DNA from 3 places in the Bradyrhizobium sp. 26S5 genome. Region 1 is predicted to be linked to each of the others. Evidence: predicted binding sites of a transcription regulator. Region 1 holds the regulator's gene; each other region holds the start of a gene.
What was found. The regulator PhoB, encoded in region 1, activates phosphate uptake and scavenging genes when phosphate is short. The targets are predictions, from matches to a motif close to TGTCATNNANCTGTCAT.
Positions count from the first base shown of each region.

Region 2: the regulator PhoB is predicted to act here: its motif matches at 3,393-3,409, upstream of V5279_RS27255 (OprO/OprP family phosphate-selective porin).
Region 3: the regulator PhoB is predicted to act here: its motif matches at 5,043-5,059, upstream of V5279_RS44470 (DUF2794 domain-containing protein).

Region 1 is NZ_CP145948.1:8,735,437-8,742,798, forward strand. It holds gene V5279_RS41365 (hypothetical protein) at 1-141, shown strand, start outside; gene V5279_RS41370 (Hsp33 family molecular chaperone) at 179-1,183, opposite strand; gene argF (ornithine carbamoyltransferase) at 1,377-2,303, opposite strand; gene V5279_RS41380 (aspartate aminotransferase family protein) at 2,303-3,511, opposite strand; gene V5279_RS41385 (GcrA family cell cycle regulator) at 4,008-4,520, shown strand; gene phoB (phosphate regulon transcriptional regulator PhoB) at 4,759-5,469, opposite strand; gene phoU (phosphate signaling complex protein PhoU) at 5,599-6,315, opposite strand; gene pstB (phosphate ABC transporter ATP-binding protein PstB) at 6,327-7,145, opposite strand; gene pstA (phosphate ABC transporter permease PstA) at 7,142-7,362, opposite strand, start outside.
Region 2 is NZ_CP145948.1:5,806,756-5,814,117, forward strand. It holds gene V5279_RS27240 (alpha/beta hydrolase) at 1-420, shown strand, start outside; gene V5279_RS27245 (replication-associated recombination protein A) at 425-1,759, opposite strand; gene V5279_RS27250 (DegQ family serine endoprotease) at 1,767-3,179, opposite strand; gene V5279_RS27255 (OprO/OprP family phosphate-selective porin) at 3,471-5,069, shown strand; gene V5279_RS27260 (helix-turn-helix domain-containing protein) at 5,190-5,570, opposite strand; gene V5279_RS27265 (zinc-binding alcohol dehydrogenase family protein) at 5,689-6,702, shown strand; gene V5279_RS27270 (phosphotransferase) at 6,945-7,362, shown strand, end outside.
Region 3 is NZ_CP145948.1:9,442,469-9,449,830, reverse strand. It holds gene acnA (aconitate hydratase AcnA) at 1-2,675, shown strand, start outside; partial or broken gene V5279_RS44480 (IS5 family transposase) at 2,745-3,520, shown strand; gene V5279_RS44475 (DUF1223 domain-containing protein) at 3,761-4,522, shown strand; gene V5279_RS44470 (DUF2794 domain-containing protein) at 5,071-5,442, shown strand; gene V5279_RS44465 (N-acetyltransferase family protein) at 5,628-6,158, opposite strand; gene V5279_RS44460 (Bax inhibitor-1/YccA family protein) at 6,258-7,049, opposite strand; gene V5279_RS44455 (ABC transporter permease) at 7,283-7,362, opposite strand, start outside.

The sequences.
Region 1 (7,362 bases):
ATTGTCGACAAACATTTCAAGTCGGAGTTCGACAACGTCGAGGCTGCTGAAACGGCTGGCCGCAAACTGAAGGCGGCTTATCCGATGCTTCAGATCGAAATCTATGACGCCGTCAGCAAGACCCGCACCTTGCTGAGCTGACAGGCCTCGTTACCGGGCTTTGTGGTCGGTCTCCCGCCTACTCGGCGCCGGCTTCCTGCGGCGTGAACTCGTAGACCGACGAGCAGAACTCGCAGGTGACGACGACCTTGCCGTCCTTGACCATCTCGGCGCGATCGTTCGGCGCAAAGCTCTTCAGCATCGACGACACCGCATCGCGCGAGCAGGAGCATCGCGCACGCAGCGTCTGCGGGTTGAAGACGCGAACGCCGCGTTCGTGGAACAGGCGGTAGAGCAGCCGTTCGCCGGACAGATCGGGATCGATCAGTTCGACGTCCTCGACGGTGGAGATCAGCGACTGTCCCTCGACCCAGGCGTCATCGTCCGGCACGTGATGCGTGGCCGTGCCCTCCGGCGCATCGCCGGGGTGCAGATCGGCCTGCTTGGCGCGCTCGGGCGCCTTGGGCAGAAATTGCAGCAGGATGCCGCCGGCGCGCCAGTGCAGCTTGCCGCCCTCGCCGCCGCGCATCTCCTCGCCGACCGCAAGCCGCACCCGGGTCGGAATCTGCTCCGAGCGCAGGAAATATTCATGGGCCGCCTCTTCGAGGCCGCCGCCGTCGAGCGCGACCAGTCCCTGGTAGCGGCTGGTGGTGTTCGCGCCCTGGTCGATGGTCATCGCCAGATGGCCCTTGCCGAGCAGCTCGCCCGAGCTCTGGCCGGTCTTGAGGCGCGCCTCGTCGTAACGCGCATAGGCACGTAGCCGGTCGGGCGCCTGGAAGTCGACGATCAGCAGCGAGACCGGACCGTCGGTCCGGGTCTGCAGGATGAAGCGGCCCTCGAACTTGACCGACGAGCCAAGCAGCGTGGTCAGCACGATGGCCTCGCCGAGCAGCTTGCCGACCGCGGGCGGATAATCGTGCTTGTGCAGGATCTCGTCGAGCGCGGGGCCGAGCCGGGTCAGCCGGCCGCGCAGATCCAGCGCGCCGACCTCGAAGGCCAGCACGGCATCGTCGACAGGAACCGCTGACGGCGCGCGAACCGGCGCCTCGGGCGTGATTTTGATGTCGGGGGATTGTGAAACCATGGCGCTCTATCTGGGGTCTCGAACCATGAAATAAAGGGGTTTACTAGGCACTCGTGTCCCGGACGCGGTGCAGCGTGCAACGCTGCTCCGCGGGGCCGGGACCCACACTGGGTCTCGGCATGGATCCCGGATCAGCAGCGCACCACGCCGCAAGAGCGGCGCGCTGCGCAGCATCCGGGAAACGCAGATATGCTCACGCGACCGCGTCGAAACACCAGGCCAGAATGCCCTTCTGCGCATGCAGGCGGTTTTCCGCCTCGTCGAACACCACGGATTGCGGCCCGTCGATCACCTCGTCGGTGACCTCCTCGCCGCGATGGGCGGGCAGGCAGTGCATGAACAGCGCGTCCGGCTTGGCGAGCGACATCAGCTTGGCATTGACCTGATAGGGCTTCAGCACGTTGTGGCGGTGCTCGCCCTCCTTGTCGCCCATCGACACCCAGGTGTCGGTGACGACGCAGTCGGCGCCGCGCACGGCGGCTTCCGGATCGGTGCCGAGCATGATCGGCGCGCCGGTCGCCTTGATCCAGTCGCGCATCGGCTTCTTCGGCGAGAGCTCCGGGGGGGTCGCGACATTGAGCTGGAACTTGAAGCGCTCGGCGGCATGTGCCCAGGAGGCCAGCACGTTGTTGTCGTCGCCGGTCCAGGCCACGGTCTTGCCCTCGATCGAGCCGCGGTTTTCCTCATAGGTCATGAGGTCGGCCATCACCTGGCAGGGATGCGAACGGCGGGTCAGGCCGTTGATGACGGGAACGGTGGCGTGGGCCGCGAGCTCGAGCAGCGCGTCATGGTTGAGGATGCGGATCATGATCGCATCGACATAGCGCGACAGCACGCGCGCGGTGTCGGCGATGGTCTCGCCGCGGCCGAGCTGCATCTCGGTGCCGGTCAGCATGATGGATTCACCGCCGAGCTGGCGCATGCCGACGTCGAACGACACCCGGGTGCGGGTCGACGGACGCTCGAAGATCATCGCCAGCGTCTTGCCCTCGAGCGGCTTCCTGCCCTTCTCATGGGCCTTCAGCTTCGCCTTCATGGCGGCGCCGGCGGACAGCATGTTGCGCAGTTCGCCGAGCGGCAGCTCGTTGATATCGAGGAAGTGACGGACCGGCTTGCTCATCATCCCGCCGCCTTCTTCGGCTGGGCCGCCGCTAGCGCAGAGCAGGCGCGCTCGAGCGAGCCGATCGACTGGTCGATCTCGGCCTCGGTGACGATCAGGGGCGCCAGGAAGCGCACCACATTGTCGCCGGCACCGACGGTGAGCAGCTTCTCGTTGCGCAGCGCAGCGACGAGGTCGCCCGAGGGCACCACGGCCTTGACGCCGATCAAAAGGCCCTCGCCGCGCACTTCCGCCAGCACGGACGGATAGCGGTCGACGACGGAAGCGAGCTTCTGCTTGAGCAGCAGCGACATCTTCTGCACGTGATCGAAGAAGCCGGGTTTCAGCATCACGTCGAGCACGGCATTGGCCGCGGCGACCGCCAGCGGATTGCCGCCGAAAGTCGAGCCGTGCGAACCCGGCGCCATGCCCTCAGCGGCCTTGGCGCTCGCCAGCACTGCGCCGATCGGGAAGCCGCCGCCGAGCGCCTTCGCCAGCGACATCACGTCAGGGGTCACGCCGGTGCGCTTGTAGGCGAAAAGATCGCCGGTGCGGCCCATACCGGTCTGCACCTCGTCGAATGCGAGCAGCAGGCCATGCTCGTCGCACAGCGCGCGCAGCGCCTTGAAGAACGCCTGCGGCGCCGAGCGCACGCCGCCCTCGCCCTGCACCGGCTCGATCAGGATGCCGGCGGTATGCGGGCCGATCGCCTTCTTCACCGCCTCGATGTCGCCGTGCGGCACCTGGTCGAAGCCGTCCATCGGCGGGCCAAAACCCTCGAGATATTTTGGCGAGCCGGTCGCGGCCAGCGTACCCAGCGTGCGGCCATGGAAGGCACCTTCGAAGGTGATGATGCGGTAGCGCTCGGGATGGCCCTTGGAGAAGTGATAGTGGCGGACCAGCTTGATCACGCCTTCCATCGCCTCTGCGCCGGAATTGCAGAAGAACACGAAGTCGGCAAAGCTCTGCTCGCACAGCCGGGCGGCCAGCGCCTCGCCGTCCGGGCTCTTGAACAGGTTCGACATGTGCCAGAGCTTGGTCGCCTGTTCCTGCAGCGCCTTGACCAGATGCGGATGCGCATGCCCGAGCGCGTTCACCGCAACGCCCGAGGTGAAATCGAGATAGCGGTCGCCGTTGGTTGCGATCAGCCAGGCGCCCTCGCCGCGCTCGAAGCCGAGATCGACCCGGGCGAAGACGGGGAGCAGATGCGACGAGGCGCTGTTGGTCATGGCGTTCACTGCCGGTTTGAAGCCGACAATTGCCGGGCGGCTTGACGCCAGTGCAGCAACGGCCAGCTTCGGAAAACAAAACGGCCGCCTTTGCGGGCGGCACGTACAGGCATTCTATGCTGCGGCCAGTAGGTGTCAATCGCCAGCAGCCGGCCTTTGCCGACCTTCCTGCGATGCGGAACGAGCGCAATCCGGAGCATTCCGGTGCGGTGGAAAAGCCTCATTGCAGTGCTTAACTTTGTGGGAACATGTGGACGCACGGCCGCGGACTCTTGCGCCAGAGTCACGCCATATTGTAGCGTTTGGCCTGTCGGGTACGACATCTCGTGCGGCAGTACTGGACCCTCTAAGTAGCCTTCGTGTCACACGTAAACGTTCGGGCTCAAAACCGCGCCCGGCGAGGGCTAAGGGATTCTGGCCGCTGGGATTTTGACCCGGATTTGGCTCGCAGCGTCGCTCCAATGACTGGCCGGCGCCATGCGAAAGGAAGAATGCGATGACTGTATTGACCTGGTCCGACGATCGCGTCGAGCAGCTGAAGAAGCTCTGGGAGTCTGGCCTCTCGGCCAGCCAGATCGCCGCGGAACTTGGCAATGTGACGCGAAACGCCGTGATCGGCAAAGTGCATCGGCTCGGCCTCTCCGGCCGCGCCAAGGCCCCCTCCACGGCGGCGCCGCGGCAGCGCAAGGCCCGCCCCGCCCAGCACATGATGCGGGTGGCGCGTCCGGTCTCGCGCGGCAACACCGCGCTGGCGCATGCCTTCGAGGTCGAGATGGAGCCCGATCCGATCTCCTACGACAACGTGGTGCCGATGAGCCAGCGGCTGTCGCTGCTCGAGCTGAACGAAGCCACCTGCCACTGGCCGGTCGGCGATCCCTCGAGCCCGGAATTCTTCTTCTGCGGCGGCAAGGCGCTCGGCGGCCTGCCCTATTGCGCACACCACTCGCGCGTCGCCTACCAGCCCGCCGGCGATCGCCGCCGGCCGTCGGCGAAACCGCAGATCAAGTGAGCACTCGGGAAACTGGCGTAGGACTGAAAAAGAAATCCCCGTGAAAGCGGGGATTTTTTTGTGGCTCGTCGCCCGGATGCATCACCGGCGTCGTCCCGGCGCAGGCCGGGACCCATAACCACGAATGGGTGTTGTTAGAAAGCTGTCTGGCCACTTGCCCATTGCGCCGGCCGCGGCGTATGGGTCCCGGCTTTCGCCGGGACGACGCCGTGTTGCGGCTTGTGAATGCCGCGCGGCCTTACGGCTGCGGCTCGGCCTTCGCGAAGCGGTCGTCGAGCGCGTAGCCGGCGCCGCGCACGGTGCGGATCGGATCCTGCTCGCGGCCCGGATTGAGCAACTTGCGCAGGCGGCCGATATGCACGTCGACGGTGCGCTCGTCGATATAGATGTCGCGGCCCCAGACGCTGTCGAGCAGCTGCTCGCGGCTGAACACCCGGCCGGGATGCTCGAGGAAGAATTCGAGCAGACGATATTCGGTCGGCCCGAGATCGATCGGGCGGCCGGAGCGCGCCACGCGGCGCTTCTCGCGGTCGAGTTCGATATCGCCATAGGTCAGCACGGTGGCAAGCCGCTCCGGGCTCGCACGGCGCAGCAGGCCCTTCACCCGCGCGAGCAGCTCGGGCACCGAGAACGGCTTGACGATGTAATCGTCGGCGCCGGTGGCAAGCCCGCGCACGCGCTCACTCTCCTCGCCGCGCGCGGTCAGCATGATGATCGGAAGCTGCTTGGTCTCGGGCCGCGCCCGCAGACGGCGGCACAGCTCGATGCCGGACAGGCCCGGCAGCATCCAATCGAGTACCACGAGGTCGGGGATGCGCTCCTTCAACCTGGTGTCGGCGTCGTCGCCGCGTCCCACCGTTTCGACGTCGTAGCCTTCCGCATCGAGGTTGTAGCGCAACAGCGTCGTCAGCGCTTCCTCGTCTTCGACTACCAGAATGCGTGCGCTCATCGGTCTAAGTTCTTTCTCTGTGGTGATCCGTTGCCCAAACGCAAACCGAAACACTCAACCCCTGAGCATATTCCCCGTGGAAACGGTTTGTCGCGACGACAATCCGGTTCCGCCGATGCGGATCATGCCCTAGTTGCCCGGCACCGTGGTGGCGAAATTGGTCATATCGCCCTTCGGACGCTTGTCGGTGATCTGCTGGCCCTCGATCATGTAGAACACGGTCTCGGCGATATTGGTGGCGTGGTCGCCGATCCGCTCGATGTTCTTGGCGCAGAACATCAGATGGATACAGAACGAGATGTTGCGCGGATCCTCCATCATGTAGGTAAGCAGCTCGCGGAACAGCGAGGTGCAGATCGCATCGACCTCCTCGTCGCCCTTCCAGACGTTCATCGCCGCCGGCAGATCGTGCGCGGCATAGGCGTCGAGCACCGACTTGACCTGAGACAGTACGAGATCGGTCATGTGCTCGAGGCCGCGGATCAACTTCAGCGGCTGGAAATCGCTCTCCAGCGCCGCGACGCGCTTGCCCATGTTCTTGGCGAGGTCGCCGATCCGCTCGAGGTCAGTCGCGACGCGCATCGCGCTGACGATCTCGCGCAGGTCGATCGCCATCGGCTGGCGGCGAGCGATCGTCAGCACCGCGCGCTCCTCGATGACGCGCTGCAGATTGTCGATCTCGATGTCGGCGGCGACCACGCGCTTGCCCAGCGCGACGTCGCGGCGGATCAGCGCGTCGACCGACTCGGTGATCATGCGCTCGACGAGGCCGCCCATCTCGGCGACCAGGCGGGTCAACTCCTGCAGGTCGCTGTCGAATGCCTTGGCGGTATGTTCAGAAGCCATCGCTTGTCTCCTCAGCCGAACCGGCCGGTGATGTAGTCCTGCGTGCGTCGATCGCTCGGCGAGGTGAAAATCTTGTTGGTGTCGTCGAACTCGATCAGCTCGCCGAGATACATGAAGGCGGTTTTGTCGGAGACGCGCGCCGCCTGCTGCATGTTGTGGGTGACGATCGCGATCGTGTAGTCCTCGGAGAGCTCCTGGATCAGCTCCTCGACCTTGGCGGTCGAGATCGGGTCGAGCGCCGAGCACGGCTCGTCGAACAGGATCACCTCGGGACGCACCGCCACGGTGCGTGCGATGCACAGCCGCTGCTGCTGGCCGCCGGAGAGCGACAGGCCGGAGGCGTTCAGCTTGTCCTTGACCTCGTTCCACAGCGCGCCGCCGCGCAGCGCCTTCTCGACCCGGTCGTCCATCTCGGACTTCGAGATCTTCTCGTAGAGGCGGATGCCGAAGGCGATGTTCTCGTAGATCGTCATCGGGAACGGCGTCGGCTTCTGGAACACCATGCCGACCCGCGCACGCAGCAGATTGAGGTCGAGCTTGGGATCGAGAATGTTGGTCTGGTCCAGCATCAGCTGGCCGACCGCGCGCTGGCCTGGATAGAGGTCATACATCCGGTTGAAGATGCGCAGCAAGGTCGACTTGCCGCAGCCGGACGGGCCGATGAACGCCGTGACGCGGTTGGTGCCGAGCGTCAGGTTGATGTTCTTCAGCGCGTGGTGCTCGCCGTAATAGAAGTTGAGGTTGCGCACCGTGACTTTCGGCGGCGCTTCCGGCAGCGGCACCTGGGGAACGTGGCTCGCGGCAGTCGTGGAGACGGAAAGCTCGGTCATTTTGCGGCCCTTTCGGCACCAAGGATGCGCGCGCCGATGTTCAGCGCGAGCACAGTGAATGTGATGAGCAGCGCACCGCTCCACGCCAGCTCTTTCCAGTAGGCGTAGGGGCTCTGCACGAAGTTGTTGATGGTCACCGGCAGGTTGGCCATGGTCTTGGTCAAATCCCAGCTGAAGAACTGGTTCGACAGCGCGGTGAACAGCAGCGGCGCGGTTT
Region 2 (7,362 bases), 2.9 Mb from region 1:
TCGGCCGGTGCGCTCCATGTCGCAAGCTATGTCGCGCACGGCGAATTCCACAAAGTGAAGGGCGGCGGCCTTGCCGGCGCGATCATGGTGTCCGGCATCTACGATCTAACGGCCTCGCCGGCCGGCGACGCCGAGCTCGCTTATTACGGCTCCGACCCCTCGCGCTACGCCGAACGCTCCTCGCTGCAGGGCCTCGTTGCGAGCCCGATCCCGTTCCTGATCACCGCGGCCGAGCTCGATCCGCCGCGCTTCGTCGAACAGTTCGAGCTCATGAAGCAGGCCAGCTGCAAGCGGCCAAGCGGCTGCGCCCGCAGCTTCATGCTGCCGCAGCACAGCCACATGTCGGAGGTCTATGCGATCAACACCCCGGACACGCGGCTGACGGACGAGATTTTGGAGTTCGTGAAGAGCGTGAAGTGAGGGGCTATTTGCCGCCCCGCTCCTTGCGCAGCCTGTCCCAGTAATCCAGCCGCTTGCGGATCTCGCGCTCAAAGCCGCGGTCGGGCGGATCGTAAAAAGTCTGGCGGCCCAGCGCTTCCGGGAAATAGTCCTGGCCGGAGAACGCGTCGGGCATGTCGTGATCATATTGATAGCCGGAGCCGTAGCCCTCCGACTTCATCAGCTTGGTCGGCGAATTCAGGATGTGCTTTGGCGGCAGCAGCGAGCCGCCCTGCTTTGCGGTCTGCATCGCCGCGCCGAACGCAGTGTAGACCGCGTTGGATTTCGGCGCGGTGGCGAGATAGACCACGGCCTGCGCGATCGCGAGCTCGCCCTCGGGCGAGCCCAGGAAATCATAGGCATCCTTGGCGGCGTTGCAGACCGCCAGCGCCTGCGGATCGGCAAGCCCGATGTCCTCGACCGCCATGCGCACCACGCGCCGCGCCAGGAACAGCGGATCCTCACCGGCATCGAGCATGCGCGCGAGATAATACAGCGCCGCATCCGGATCGGAGCCGCGCACCGACTTGTGCAGCGCCGAGATCAGATTGTAGTGACCGTCGGCCGATTTGTCGTAGATCGGCGCGCGGCGTTGCAGGATGTCCTGCAGCTGCTCGGCGTTGAACACCTCGCCCTTGCGCGCGGCGCGCCAGACCTCCTCGGCGAGCGTCAGCGAGGCGCGACCGTCGCCGTCGGCCATCCGCACCAGCACGGCGCGGGCTTCCGCATCGAGCGGCAGGCTCTTGCCCTCGACCTTCTCGGCATTGGCGAACAGGCGTTCGATCGCGGCGGTATCGAGCGAGTGAAACACCAGCACGCGGGCGCGCGACAAGAGCGCCGCGTTGAGCTCGAACGACGGATTTTCGGTGGTGGCGCCGACCAGCACCACGGTGCCGTCCTCCATCACCGGCAGGAAGGAATCCTGCTGCGCGCGGTTGAATCTGTGCACCTCGTCGACGAACAGCAGCGTGCCCTCGCCGGTCTCGCGGCGGGCGCGCGCGGCATCGAACGCCTTCTTCAGATCGGCGACACCGGAGAACACCGCGGAGATCTGCTCGAAATGCAGCTCGGTGGCGTCGGCCAGAAGCCGCGCCACCGTGGTCTTGCCGGTGCCGGGCGGTCCCCAGAACAGCAGCGAGCCCAGCGTGCGCGTCTCCAGCATGCGGGTCAGCGCACCGTCGGGCCCGAGGATGTGATCCTGGCCGACGACGTCGGCCAGCGTACGCGGGCGCAGCCGGTCCGGCAGCGGGTGCGGCGCGTCCTGCTCCATCCCCGCCGCAGCGAACAGGTTGCTGGCTTCCCGCGGTTGCTTTGGGCTCACTTGGGGCTCATCCGCCGAGCGTCACGTTGATCTGCTGGCCGCCGCGCACCAGCGTGATGCGCCAGACCCGCGTCCCCGTCTTCGATGCCTTCTCGAGGTCGCTGGTCCGCGCGATCTTCTCGTTGTTGACGGCGAGGATGATGTCGCCCTTCTGGAAACCGACATTGGCGGCGGTGCCGTCATCGGCAAGCTCGGTCACCACGACGCCCTCGGCGCCGGCGTCGAGATGCAGCTCGTCGGCCAGCGCCGGCGAGATGTTGGCGACCCTTGCGCCCTGGAACGGTGAGCGCGCAGTCAGCACGATCTCGTCGCGGTTGGTATCGGGCGCGGTCTCCAGCGGCACGGTGAGCTTTACCGGCTTGCCGGCGCGCTGCACCTCGATCTCCGCGCTGCCGCCGAGCGGGCGGGTCGCGAAGCGGTAGTCGAACGCGTTGGGATCGTCGATCGCCTGGCCGTCGATCCCGACGATCAGGTCGGAGAGCTTCAGCCCGGCCTTCGCCGCCGGGCTGTTCGGCGCGACATTGGCGACCAGCGCGCCGGTCGGCAGTTTCAGCCCGAGCGTCTCGGCGATCTCCGGTGTGACCGCCTGCAGCCGCGCGCCGAGCCATGGCCGCTTCACCGCCTTGCCACCGCCCTTCGCGGAGGCCACCACCACGCGCACCATGTTGGCGGGGATCGCAAAGCCGATGCCCTGCGAGCCGCCGGAGCGCGAGAAGATCGCGGTGTTGATGCCGGCGAGCCGGCCGGTCATGTCGACCAGCGCGCCGCCGGAATTGCCGGGATTGATCGCGGCATCGGTCTGAATGAAGAATTGATAATCCGTGATCCCGACTTGAGTGCGCGCCAGGGCCGAGATGATGCCGTGCGTCACGGTCTGGCCGACGCCGAACGGATTGCCGATCGCCAGCACGACGTCGCCGACCTGCAGCTGGTCGGAGTTCGCGAAATCCAGCGTCGCGAATTTCTCCTTGTTGGTCCCCTTCAGCCGCAGCACCGCAAGGTCGGTGCGGCTGTCCTTCAGCACGATCTCGGCCTCATATTCGCGCTTGTCCGCAAGCGAGACCTTTACCTGGTCGGCGCCCTCGATCACGTGATTGTTTGTGACCACGAGGCCCGAGCCATCGACCATCACGCCGGAGCCAAGCGAACGCTGCATCTGCTCGGGCTGCTGCCCGGGCACGCCGAAAAATCGACGAAAAATAGGATCGTCCAGGAATGGATTGCGGTTCTGCACGGTCTTGGCGGCATAGACATTGACCACCGCCGGCTGCACCCGCTGCACGATCGGCGCATAGGACAGCTGCAGCTCGGCCTGCGAGGACGGCACGCGGCGGTCCTGGGCCGCGGCCGGGCCGAGATTCCCGATGAAAGCCAACGTGCACAGAGCGGATAGGGCAGCAAAGCGGGCGGGTCGGAGCATTCTCACCTCTCGTGGAAAACGCCGGAATATAGGCGTGTTCGCCGGGCAATTGAAGGGCGCCGGGCCCGATAACTGCCCCCCGCCGCCGCGGTGCAAAACCCGTGGCAGCCGCGTTGAAGCGCGCCCCCAAACTTCTATGATGACTGTCATCTCACTGCGCCGCTCCGCTTGTTGCCCGCGGACAACAAGCGGAACTGCGATGCTAGGCAGCGCTGTCGTGCGTCAGTCACGATCAACTCCTAGGACGTTTCAGTGAGTGAGTGGGGACTTCAAACACAACAGGGGTGCACAATGAGTGCGACAAAAGTTGGTGCAATCGCCATAGGGCTGGCCGGGGTGCTCGCCGCCTCACCGGCCTACTCGCAATCGGCCGGAGGCGGCAGCGATGCGGAGATCGCGCTGCTGAAGCAGCAGCTGAAGATGCTCGAGCAGAAGCTCGACAAACTGCAGAAGCAGACCAATGCCAACACCGCGACCGCAGCCAGCGCAAACGCCAACGCGAAGGCCGCGGACGCCAAGGCCGCGCGGGTCGCAACCGCCAATGCCGCCATCCCGGTCAAGGGTCCAGTCGCGCCTTCGGGCGTCGTGGTGACATTGCCGAACAACCGGCCGACGATCTGCACCGCGGACGAACAGAACTGCATCGCGATCACGAGCCGCATCCACTGGGATGTCGGCGGTTACGACTATCGTCCGAACACCGCGGGCACGTCGCCGCAGAAGCTCGACAGCGGCGAGAATCTGCGCCGCGCCCGCATCGGCGTGATCGGCAAATTCTTCGGCGACTGGAATTACGCGCTGATCTACGACTTCGGCGGCTCGTCGGACGGCTTCGGTGGCACGGCGGCGGGATCGCTGCCCGGCGGCGGCACCTCCGGCGTCGAGAATGCCTATCTCAGCTATACCGGCTTCAAGCCGTTCGGCGGCAAGATGGCGATCGAAGGCGGCATCATGGATCTGCCCTGGACGCTCGACGAGTCCACCAGCTCCAACGACATCCTGTTCATGGAGCGCGCCTCGGCCGGCATCATCGCGCAGAACGTCGCGGCAGGCGACTTCCGTTCGGCCGCTGGCAGCCGCTGGTGGAATGACCAGCTCTGGCTCGGCGGCTATGTCACCGGACCGACCACCGGCCAGATTCACTCGGCGTCCAGCGTCACCCCGCCCGGATCATCGGAGCAGTATGGCGCGGTCGTCCGCGTCGCCGGCAATCCGATCAGCGGCAACAACTATTCGGTCCATATCGGCGCCGACGCGGAATGGCTGATCCAGCCGCCGCGCAATCTGGTGACGCAGGCGCAGACCCTGACGCTCAGCGACCGGCCCGAGCTGCGCATCGATCCGACGACGCTGATTTCGACCGGTGCGATCGCCAACGTCTCCGGGGCGCAGGTCTACGGCGTCGAAGCGGCTGCGACCTATGGTCCGTTCATTGCACAAGGCGAGTACTACTGGTTCAATATCGACCGCACTGCGAATACCGGGCTGCCGCCGTTCGGTGCGTCGAGCCTGAAATTCGACGGCGGTTACGCGCAGGTCGGCTATGTGCTGACCGGCGAGAATCACGCCTACAACCCGGCAACGGCCTCCTATGGCGGTATCAAGCCGCATGATCCGTTCTCGCTCGCCAGCGGCGGCTGGGGCGCCTGGGAAATCGCCGGCCGCGTCAGCCAGATGAACCTCAACGATCAGATCGGCCAGGCGGTCGGCATCGCCGGTGGACGGCAGACCGTCTACACCGCGGCGCTGAACTGGTACGTCAACAACAACGTCCGCTTCATGCTGAACTACCTGCACGGCGACGTCGCCAAGCAGGCGTCGGCGACTTCGACTGCGGATGTCGGCTCGAAGTTTGATGCGGTCGCGCTGCGCACGCAGGTTGCGTTCTGAGACGATCCGATTTGTCGTCAACAAACAGACGGCCGGGGCATCGCTCCGGCCGTTTTCATTTGAGCGTTCGTTTGACGCGTTTTCTTGACACGAACCGGTCCCCGCTTCGCTCGAAAGCGCTCAAGCCGCGCGCTTCGGCTTCTTCACAATGACCTCGGGCGCCGGCGCGCAGGACAGCCGCTCCTGATGGCTCTCGCCCCACGCTTTCAGAATATCGATCACCGGACGCAAGCTCTCGCCGAGTTCGGAGAGCGTGTATTCGACCCGCGGCGGCACTTCGGCATAGACCTTGCGGATCACGAGACCATCGTCCTCGAGCGCACGCAGCTGCTTGGTCAGCATGCGCTGGGTGATGCCGGGCATCCGCCGCCGCAACTCGCCGAAGCGCTGGGTGCCGGCCTGCAGATGATACAGGATCACGCCCTTCCATTTGCCGTCGATCAGGTCGAGCGCCGCCTCTACGGCGCAGCCCGGCCGGCGCGCAAAATTCTTCCGTTTCATCGGTATTTTCCCAATAGTATACAAACAGGGACTAGTTCCCTGAATTTACAGTACTTGCCAAATGGACGCCAGCGCGACAGTTATCACGGCAGGCAATCGCCCATTACGGAGACCAGGCATGAAGGCCGTCGGATACCAAAAATCGCTGCCGATCGAGGCGGCGGACTCGCTCGTCGATTTCGAGATCGCCAAGCCCGAGCCGAAGGGGCGCGACATCAGGGTTGCGGTGAGGGCCATCTCGGCCAACCCGGTCGACTACAAGGTGCGCAAGCGCGCGGCGCCGACCGACGGCGGCTACAAGATCCTCGGCTTTGACGCAGCCGGCGTGGTCGATGCCGTCGGGCCCGACGTCTCGCTCTTCAAGCCCGGCGACGAGGTGTTTTACGCGGGCTCGATCCTGCGCCAGGGCACCAATTCGGAATTTCATCTGGTCGACGAACGCATCGTCGGCAACAAGCCGGCATCGCTGTCCTTCGCGCAAGCGGCTGCCCTGCCCCTGACCTCGATCACCGCATGGGAGCTGTTGTTCGACCGGCTCGGCGCCGTGCCGGGCAAGAGTCTCGACCCGCGTACGCTGCTGATCACCGGCGGCGCCGGCGGCGTCGGCTCGATCCTGATCCAGCTTGCCCGCCGCCTTACCGGCCTCACCGTGGTTGCCACCGCGACGCGGCCGGAATCGCAAAAATGGTGCCTCGATCTCGGTGCGCACGCGGTGATCGATCACTCGCAGCCGATGAAGGAGCAGATCGAGAAGCTGAAGCTGCCGCCGGTCGGGCTCGTCGCCAGCCTCACCTTCACTGACCAGCACTACAAGTCGATCGCCGACTTCATCGCACCGCAGGGCAAGTTCGGCCTGATCGACGATCCCTCGGAGTTCAACGTCGCCGCGTTCAAGGGCAAGGCGGTCTCGGTGCACTGGGAATCGATGTTCACGCGCTCGTCGTTCCAGACGCCTGATATGATCGCGCAGCATCATCTTCTCAACGATGTCGCCGACCTCATCGACAAGGGCGTGCTGCGCACCACGCTCGATCAAACCTTCGGCACCATCAACGCCGCCAACCTCAAGCGCGCCCATGCGCTGCTGGAAAGCGGCAAGTCGCGCGGCAAGATCGTGCTGGAAGGCTGGTAGTACGATCGGGACGAATGCGGAGGGTGGGTTAGGCGAAGCCGTAACCCACCGCCTCGCCAAGGACGGCGGGTTACGCTGACGCTAACCCGCCCTGCCCGACTTCCCCACAGGCCGCCGCGTCGCTTTTGCCAAAGCCGCGACATCGCCTGTATAGTTTGCGCAACGATCACCCCGTCCTCAATCCGGCCGACGCGAGAAGCGGCTGGAGCGGTGGTGACGCCCACGGGGATGGGAGGAAACCGATGAATTTGCTCACGGCCGATCCTTCGCGGATCGATCCGGAGTGGATGACGCGGGCGCTGCGCGAAGCCGGTGTGATCGACCAGGTCAGGGTCATCGATCTCGCCTGCAAGCCCGTTGGCAATGGCCTCGTCGGCGACTCCTATCGATTTCGTCTGACCTATGACGGCGACGCGCCGGACGCACCCTTGAGCGTCATCGGCAAATTCCCTGCCGCAGATCCCGACAGCCGCCGCTCCGGTTCCGCGCACATGCTTTATGTTCGCGAGGTCGCGTTCTATCGCGAGCTGGCGGCGACCGTCGCCATTCACACCCCGCGGCCGATCCTCGCCGAAATCGATCCGGCGACCGATGACTTCACGCTGATTCTCGAAGATCTGGCGCCCGCACGCCAGGGCGACCAGCTCGCCGGATGCTCGA
Region 3 (7,362 bases), 710 kb from region 1:
GCGGCAAGTCCTACGTCTATTACAGCCTGCCCCAGGCAGAGAAGAACGGACTGAAGGGAATTTCGAAGCTGCCCTATTCGATGAAGGTTCTGCTCGAGAACCTGCTGCGCAACGAGGATGGCCGCACCGTCAAGAAGGAAGACATTGTTGCGGTGTCGAAGTGGCTGAAGAAGCGCCAGCTCGAGCACGAAATCGCCTTCCGCCCGGCGCGCGTGCTGATGCAGGATTTCACCGGCGTCCCGGCCGTAGTCGATCTCGCGGCGATGCGCAACGCGATGCAGAACCTCGGCGGCGATGCCGAGAAGATCAACCCGCTGGTGCCGGTCGATCTCGTCATCGACCACTCGGTGATCGTCAACTTCTTCGGTGACAACAAGGCGTTCGCGAAGAACGTCACCGAGGAATACAAGCAGAACCAGGAGCGCTACGAGTTCCTGAAGTGGGGCCAGAAGGCGTTCTCGAACTTCTCGGTGGTGCCGCCCGGCACCGGCATCTGCCACCAGGTCAATCTCGAATATCTCGCGCAGACGGTGTGGACCAAGAAGGAGAAGATGACGGTCGGCAAGAAGACCGGCACCTTCGAGGTCGCCTATCCGGACTCGCTGGTCGGCACCGATTCGCACACCACGATGGTCAACGGCCTCGCCGTGCTCGGCTGGGGCGTCGGCGGCATCGAGGCGGAGGCCTGCATGCTCGGCCAGCCGCTGTCGATGCTGCTGCCTGAGGTGGTCGGCTTCAAGCTCAAGGGCCAGCTCAAGGAAGGCGTCACCGCGACCGACCTGGTGCTGACCGTCACCCAGATGCTGCGCAAGCTCGGCGTGGTCGGCAAGTTCGTGGAGTTCTTCGGCCCGGGCCTCGATTTCCTGTCGGTCGCTGACAAGGCGACCATCGGCAACATGGCGCCCGAATACGGCGCGACCTGCGGCTTCTTCCCGGTCGATGCCGCGACCATCGATTACCTGAAGACCTCGGGCCGCAAGGCCGACCGCGTCAAGCTGGTTCAGGCCTATGCCAAGGCGCAGGGTCTGTTCCGCACCGCCAAGTCGGCCGATCCGGTGTTCACCACCACGCTGACGCTCGACCTCGCCGACGTCGTGCCGTCGATGGCCGGACCGAAGCGCCCGGAAGGCCGCATCGCGCTGCCGGCAGTGTCGACCGGTTTCGCCACCGCGCTGGTCAACGAGTACAAGAAGCCCGAAGGTGAATCCAAGCGCTTCGCCGTCGAGGGCCGCGACTTCGATCTCGGCCATGGCGACGTCGTGATCGCGGCGATCACCTCCTGCACCAACACCTCGAATCCGAGCGTGCTGATCGGCGCTGGCCTCTTGGCGCGCAAGGCGGCCGCCAAGGGCCTGAAGGCCAAGCCGTGGGTGAAGACCTCGCTCGCGCCGGGCAGCCAGGTGGTGGCGGAATATCTCGCCAATTCCGGCCTGCAGACCGATCTCGACAAGGTCGGCTTCAACCTGGTCGGCTTCGGCTGCACGACCTGCATCGGCAATTCCGGCCCGCTGCCGGAAGACATCTCGAAGTCGATCAACGAGAACGGCATCGTTGCCGCCGCCGTGCTGTCGGGCAACCGCAACTTCGAAGGCCGCGTCTCACCGGACGTGCAGGCGAACTACCTCGCCTCGCCGCCGCTGGTGGTCGCGCATGCACTTGCCGGCACCGTGACGAAGGATCTGGCGGTCGAGCCGATCGGCATCGGCAAGGATGGCAAGCCGGTGTTCCTGAAGGACATCTGGCCGACCACCAAGGAGATCAACACCTTCATGAAGAAGTACGTCACCGCGACGATCTTCAAGAAGAAGTACGCCGACGTGTTCAAGGGCGATACCAACTGGCGCAAGATCAAGACCACGGAAAGCGAGACCTATCGCTGGAACATGAGCTCGACCTATGTGCAGAACCCGCCCTATTTCGAAGGCATGAAGAAGCAGCCGGACCCGGTCATCGACGTGGTCGACGCGCGGATCCTGGCGATGTTCGGCGACAAGATCACCACCGACCACATCTCCCCGGCCGGTTCGATCAAGCTGACCTCGCCCGCCGGCAAGTTCCTCAGCGAGCACCAGGTGCGTCCCGCCGACTTCAACCAGTATGGCACCCGGCGCGGCAACCACGAAGTGATGATGCGCGGCACTTTCGCCAACATCCGCATCAAGAACTTCATGCTGAAGGGCGCCGACGGCAATATTCCGGAGGGCGGTCTGACCAAGCACTGGCCCGACGGCGAGCAGATGTCGATCTACGACGCGGCGATGAAGTACCAGCAGGAGGAAGTGCCGCTGGTGGTGTTCGCCGGCGCCGAATACGGCAACGGCTCGTCGCGCGACTGGGCCGCCAAGGGCACGCGCCTGCTCGGCGTGCGCGCGGTGATCTGCCAGAGCTTCGAGCGCATCCATCGCTCCAACCTGGTCGGCATGGGCGTGCTCCCGCTCACCTTCCAGGACGGCACGTCGTGGTCCTCGCTCGGCCTGAAGGGCGACGAGAAGGTCACGATCCGCGGGCTGCAGGGCGACCTGAAGCCGCGCCAGATCCTGACCGCGGAGATCGTCTCCGGCGACGCAGCCAAGCGGGACGTCCCGCTGCTCTGCCGCATCGATACGCTGGACGAGCTCGATTACTATCGCAACGGCGGCATCCTGCACTATGTGCTGCGCAAACTCGCGGCCTAGGTGGTGTGGACTCTAAGGATTCCCTTTTAGGAGCAAATCAGATTCAAGGCTGCTTTTGGGGAGGCCGCCTTGGGTGTGATGGACCGTTTGGTATTGAGCGACGCGGCGTGGGAGCGGATAGCGCCGCTGATCATAGGGCGCCCCGATCAGAAGGGCTCCACCGGGCGCGACAACCGGATGTTCGTGGAAGGTGTGCTGTGGATCGTGCGTACGGGGTCTCCCTGGCGCGATCTTCCGGAGGTGTTTGGGGACTGGAACAGCGTGTTCCGGCGCTTCAGTCGATGGAGCATCAAGGGTGTTTGGTGGCGGATCTTCGAGGCGATGTCCGATGATCCGGACTTCGAATATCTGATCGTCGATTCCACCATTGTTCGGGCGCATCAGCACGCCGCCGGCGCCAAAAAGGGGGGTCTGAAGATCAAGCGGAAGATCAAGCGATCGGCCGCTCGCGCGGCGGCCTGAGCACCAAGATACATATGGCCGTTCGAGGCTTGGGATGTCCGGTGCGGTTCACGCTTACCGCAGGTCAGAAGGGCGATGCACCGCAAGCCGCCGCATTGATCGAAGGCTTATCCGCCGAGGTCGTCATGGCCGATACGGCCTATGACGCCGATCACTTGCGCCAAGCCATCGCCGCCAAAGGCGCGCTCGCCGTGATCCCCAACAACCCGTCACGCGCGCTCAAATATCCACTCGACAAGCATTTCTATGCCCAGCGTCATCTCGTCGAATGCTGCTTCTCAAAGCTCAAGCAGTTCCGCCGCGTCGCAACCCGCTTCGAAAAAACGGCCCGGAACTACCGGGCCGTCGTCACTCTCGCAGCCATCGTTCTATGGATGCGCTAGTGTCCACACCACCTAGGCCCTTTGTTTGAGCATGATCTGTTCGGAAAACCGCTTCACACTTTTCCGGATCATGCTCTAACGCGGATTTGTGATCGGTGCCTCACCGCTTAGTGAGTGGCGACTAAAAAGAAGGCGGCCTATGACAAGGCCGCTTTCTCGCGTTTTGGGGCACGCAAGTTCAGGGACAGGCTTCATGCTCCGTACAATTACGGATGGAAATCATCACGACTGGTTCGCAGTATGACAGCGATGATGGCCTATAATTCGATCTCGCGATGGTCCAGCGCTCTTGGTATTTGCGCGATCGTTGCGGTCATCCGCCCCGCTCACGCCGATCCGCGTGCTGTCGTCGAACTCTTCACCTCGCAGGGGTGCTCTTCCTGTCCGCCCGCGGACAAGATCATCGGCGATCTCGCCAAGGACCCCAACGTCATCGCGCTGAGCATGCCGATCGACTATTGGGACTATCTCGGCTGGAAGGACACGCTGGCCGATTCCCGTTTCAGCGCGCGCCAGAAGGCCTATTCGCACATGCGCGGCGATCGCGACGTCTACACGCCGCAGGCCGTGATCAACGGCTCCGCGCACGTGATCGGCAGCGATCGGGCGAGCATCGAGAGCGCCATCAAGGACACCGAGATGAGCGGCAGCGTGATGTCGGTGCCGGTGACGCTGACGCTGACCGGCAAGCAGATCAACGTTTCGGTGGCCGCGTCGAAGTCGCCCGCAGTGTCGCGCGGCGAAGTCTGGATCTGCTCGATCTCGAAGTCGGTGCCGATCTCGATCGCGCGCGGCGAGAACCGCGGCCAGGAGATCACCTACCACAACGTGGTGCGCAATCTCCTGAAGGTCGGTGACTGGAACGGTTCGTCCGGGAGCTGGACCGTGCCGCTGGAGAACATTACGCGCGATGGCGTCGATGCCGCGGCGGTGTACGTCCAGGACGGCAATCGCGACAAGCCGGGCCCGATGCTCGGCGCCGCTTTCACCTCGCTTCGCTAGCGCCTTGCGGCGCCAGCTTCCGTCGGTCGCGCCATTGGGGGACACGCAGCTTGTCATGCAGCCCACGCGGGAGGCGGCCGACCTGCAATCCAGAGATATTCTGATGCGAACGCGGTGAGCCTCTGGGCCCGTCTCGATCGCGCGTGCCTCGAGCAGGCTCCCAAAAACAAAAAGGACCAACTTTCGTTGGCCCAGTGTTGGGATTAACTCCCCTGCGAACAGGCCCGATCCCGACGGCCCCGGGGGGCTGGGGGCTGAGGAATCCGGAACCGAAAGGACCGGGCCAACGCAGGATTTTCTTTTCGCAGGGCAGCGGGGCGGGCGATGGGCGGAAGTGGGGCAGCAATATGATTCCGCTAACGTTCCCGTGACTCTCTGGTTTTCCGGATAATCCGCCGCGTCAGACCGTGGTTAAGACCCGGTTGCATCGCGAATGGCCCCTTGCAGGCCCCCTCGCTTAGCGCAATCATGTCAGCGTTGTGACGATCCCGAAAAGGGGGGACCGGCTTTCGGACCATGATCGTCACTGGGATGACAGGAGGCGCTCGATGAGTCTGATCTCGGAGGACACTGATCCGAGCGGGAACCGCGCCGCGGCGCGCCCCGCCGCCGCGATCCCGCAGCCCAACCGCGTGACCTTCAATCGACTAGAGCTCAACCGCATTCTCAATCTCTACGGCCGCATGGTCGCCGACGGCGAGTGGCGCGACTATGCGATCGACTTCCTGAAGGACCGTGCCGTGTTCTCGGTGTTTCGGCGCGCGTCCGAAATGCCGATCTACCGGATCGAGAAGGATCCCCGGCTTGCGCGCAAGCAGGGCATGTACAGCGTGATTTCGGCGACGGGCCTGATCCTGCGCCGCGGCCATGAACTCGAACGCGTGCTGTTCGTGATCGACCGCAAGCTGTCGCTGGTCTAGCCCCACCTCCCCTTGAAAAGGGGAGGTCGCTTTGCTCGTCAGAGCAAAGCGGGTGGGGATTTGCTCTCTCCGCACACAGCGTCGCCCGTGGCTGACCCCCATCCCGACCTTCCCCCTTTCAGGGGGAAGGGGAAGATAGATTATCCCGGATTGCGCTGCGCTCCATCCTGGCTACGGATTGTCGCTCAATCCGCCGGCACCGTCGCACCGCCTTCGCCGAGCGGGCGCTGCATCATCACGGTGTCGAGCCAGCGGCCGAATTTCAGGCCGACGCCCGGGTGTGTCCCGATCATCTCAAAGCCGCAGCGGCGGTGCAGTCCGATCGAGCCGGCATTGGCCGAATCCCCGATCACCGCGATCATCTGCCGGAAGCCGCGTGCGTCGCATTCGGCGATCAGGCGCTCCATCAGCTTGAGGCCGACGCCGCGGCGATGGAGCGCAGGATCCAGATAGACCGAGTTCTCGACCGTGAAGCGATAGGCCGGCCGCGGCCGGTAGGGGCCGGCATAGGCATAGCCGGCGACGCGGCCGTCGAGCACGGCTGTAAAATAGGGGTAGCCGCCATCGATCAGCGCTTTGTAGCGGCGGGTCATCTCGGCGAGGTCGGGCGGGATCAGCTCGAAGGTCGCGGTGCCAAAGCGCACCGCCTGCTCATAGATCGCGGTGATCGAGGGCAGGTCCGCCTCGGCGGTCGGCCTGATTTCCGGATTGGACATGGTGCGGAGAGTATTTTTGCCGCGCTCAAAAGAAAAGCCCCGGCCGCATGGCCGGGGCTTCTACTACAAGGCTTGGATCAATCGGCTCGATCGAGGCGCTTAGTCGCGCTGGCCGAGCAGCTGCAGCAGCAGCGTGAACAGGTTGATGAAGTTCAGGTAGAGCGACAGCGCACCAGTGATTGCCGCGCGCTCTGCCATCACGCCACCCTGCGAGGCGTAGCCGTAGATGTAGTCGTTCTTCAGCCGCTGGGTGTCCCAGGCGGTGAGGCCCGCGAACACCAGCACGCCGACCACCGAGACGATGAACTGCAGCGCCGAGCTCGCCAGGAACAGGTTGACCAAGCTCGCGATGATGATGCCGATCAGGCCCATGAACAGGAACGAGCCCATGCCGCTCATGTCACGCTTGGTGGTGTAGCCGTAAAGGCTCAGCGCACCGAACGTCGCCGCGGTGATGAAGAACACGCGCACGATCGAGGTGTGCGTGTACACCAGGAAGATCGACGACAGCGACAGGCCCATCAGTGCCGAGAACACCCAGAACAGGAGTTGGGCGGTCGCGGGCTGCAGACGGTTGATGCCTGCCGAGATGACGAACACCATCGCAAGAGGGGCGAGGATGAACAGCCACTTCAGCGGGCTCACGAACATCGCGTAGCCGAACTGCGTCAGATAGGCGTTGCCGAACTTGGCAACGGCGGCGGACTGGTCGCTGGTCACCGCACCCATGTAGACGCCGAGCGCGGCCAGGCCGGTGATGGCGAGGCCGATGCTCATGTAGTTGTAGATGCGCAGCATGTAGGCGCGCAGACCGGCGTCGACGGCCGCAGCGTCAATGCGCCCGGCGGCCCGGCCGAAAGGAGAAGCGTAATTGCGGTCTAGGTCCGACATGGTCGAATTCCCGTGGTTGGTCCCGGTGGAGCGCAAGGGATTTGCGGCGCCGGTCGTAAATCTATCTCAGATGGCTCGGTTTGCGGAACATTAATTCCGTGTCATTCAGACGACCATCCGGCTCGATTGGTATGTGGGAAATTAACACATCCGACGCAAGCTTCCACGCGCGGCCGAATGTCGCTCTGAGCGAACAGTATAGGGAAAAACGGCCTCGGTGCCGCTACAAATTGTCACAAATTCCGCAGCACCGAGGCCGGCTTCTGGTTCAGCGCGAGCAGCGTTCCGGCCAGCCCCAACCCAACCGTGACGA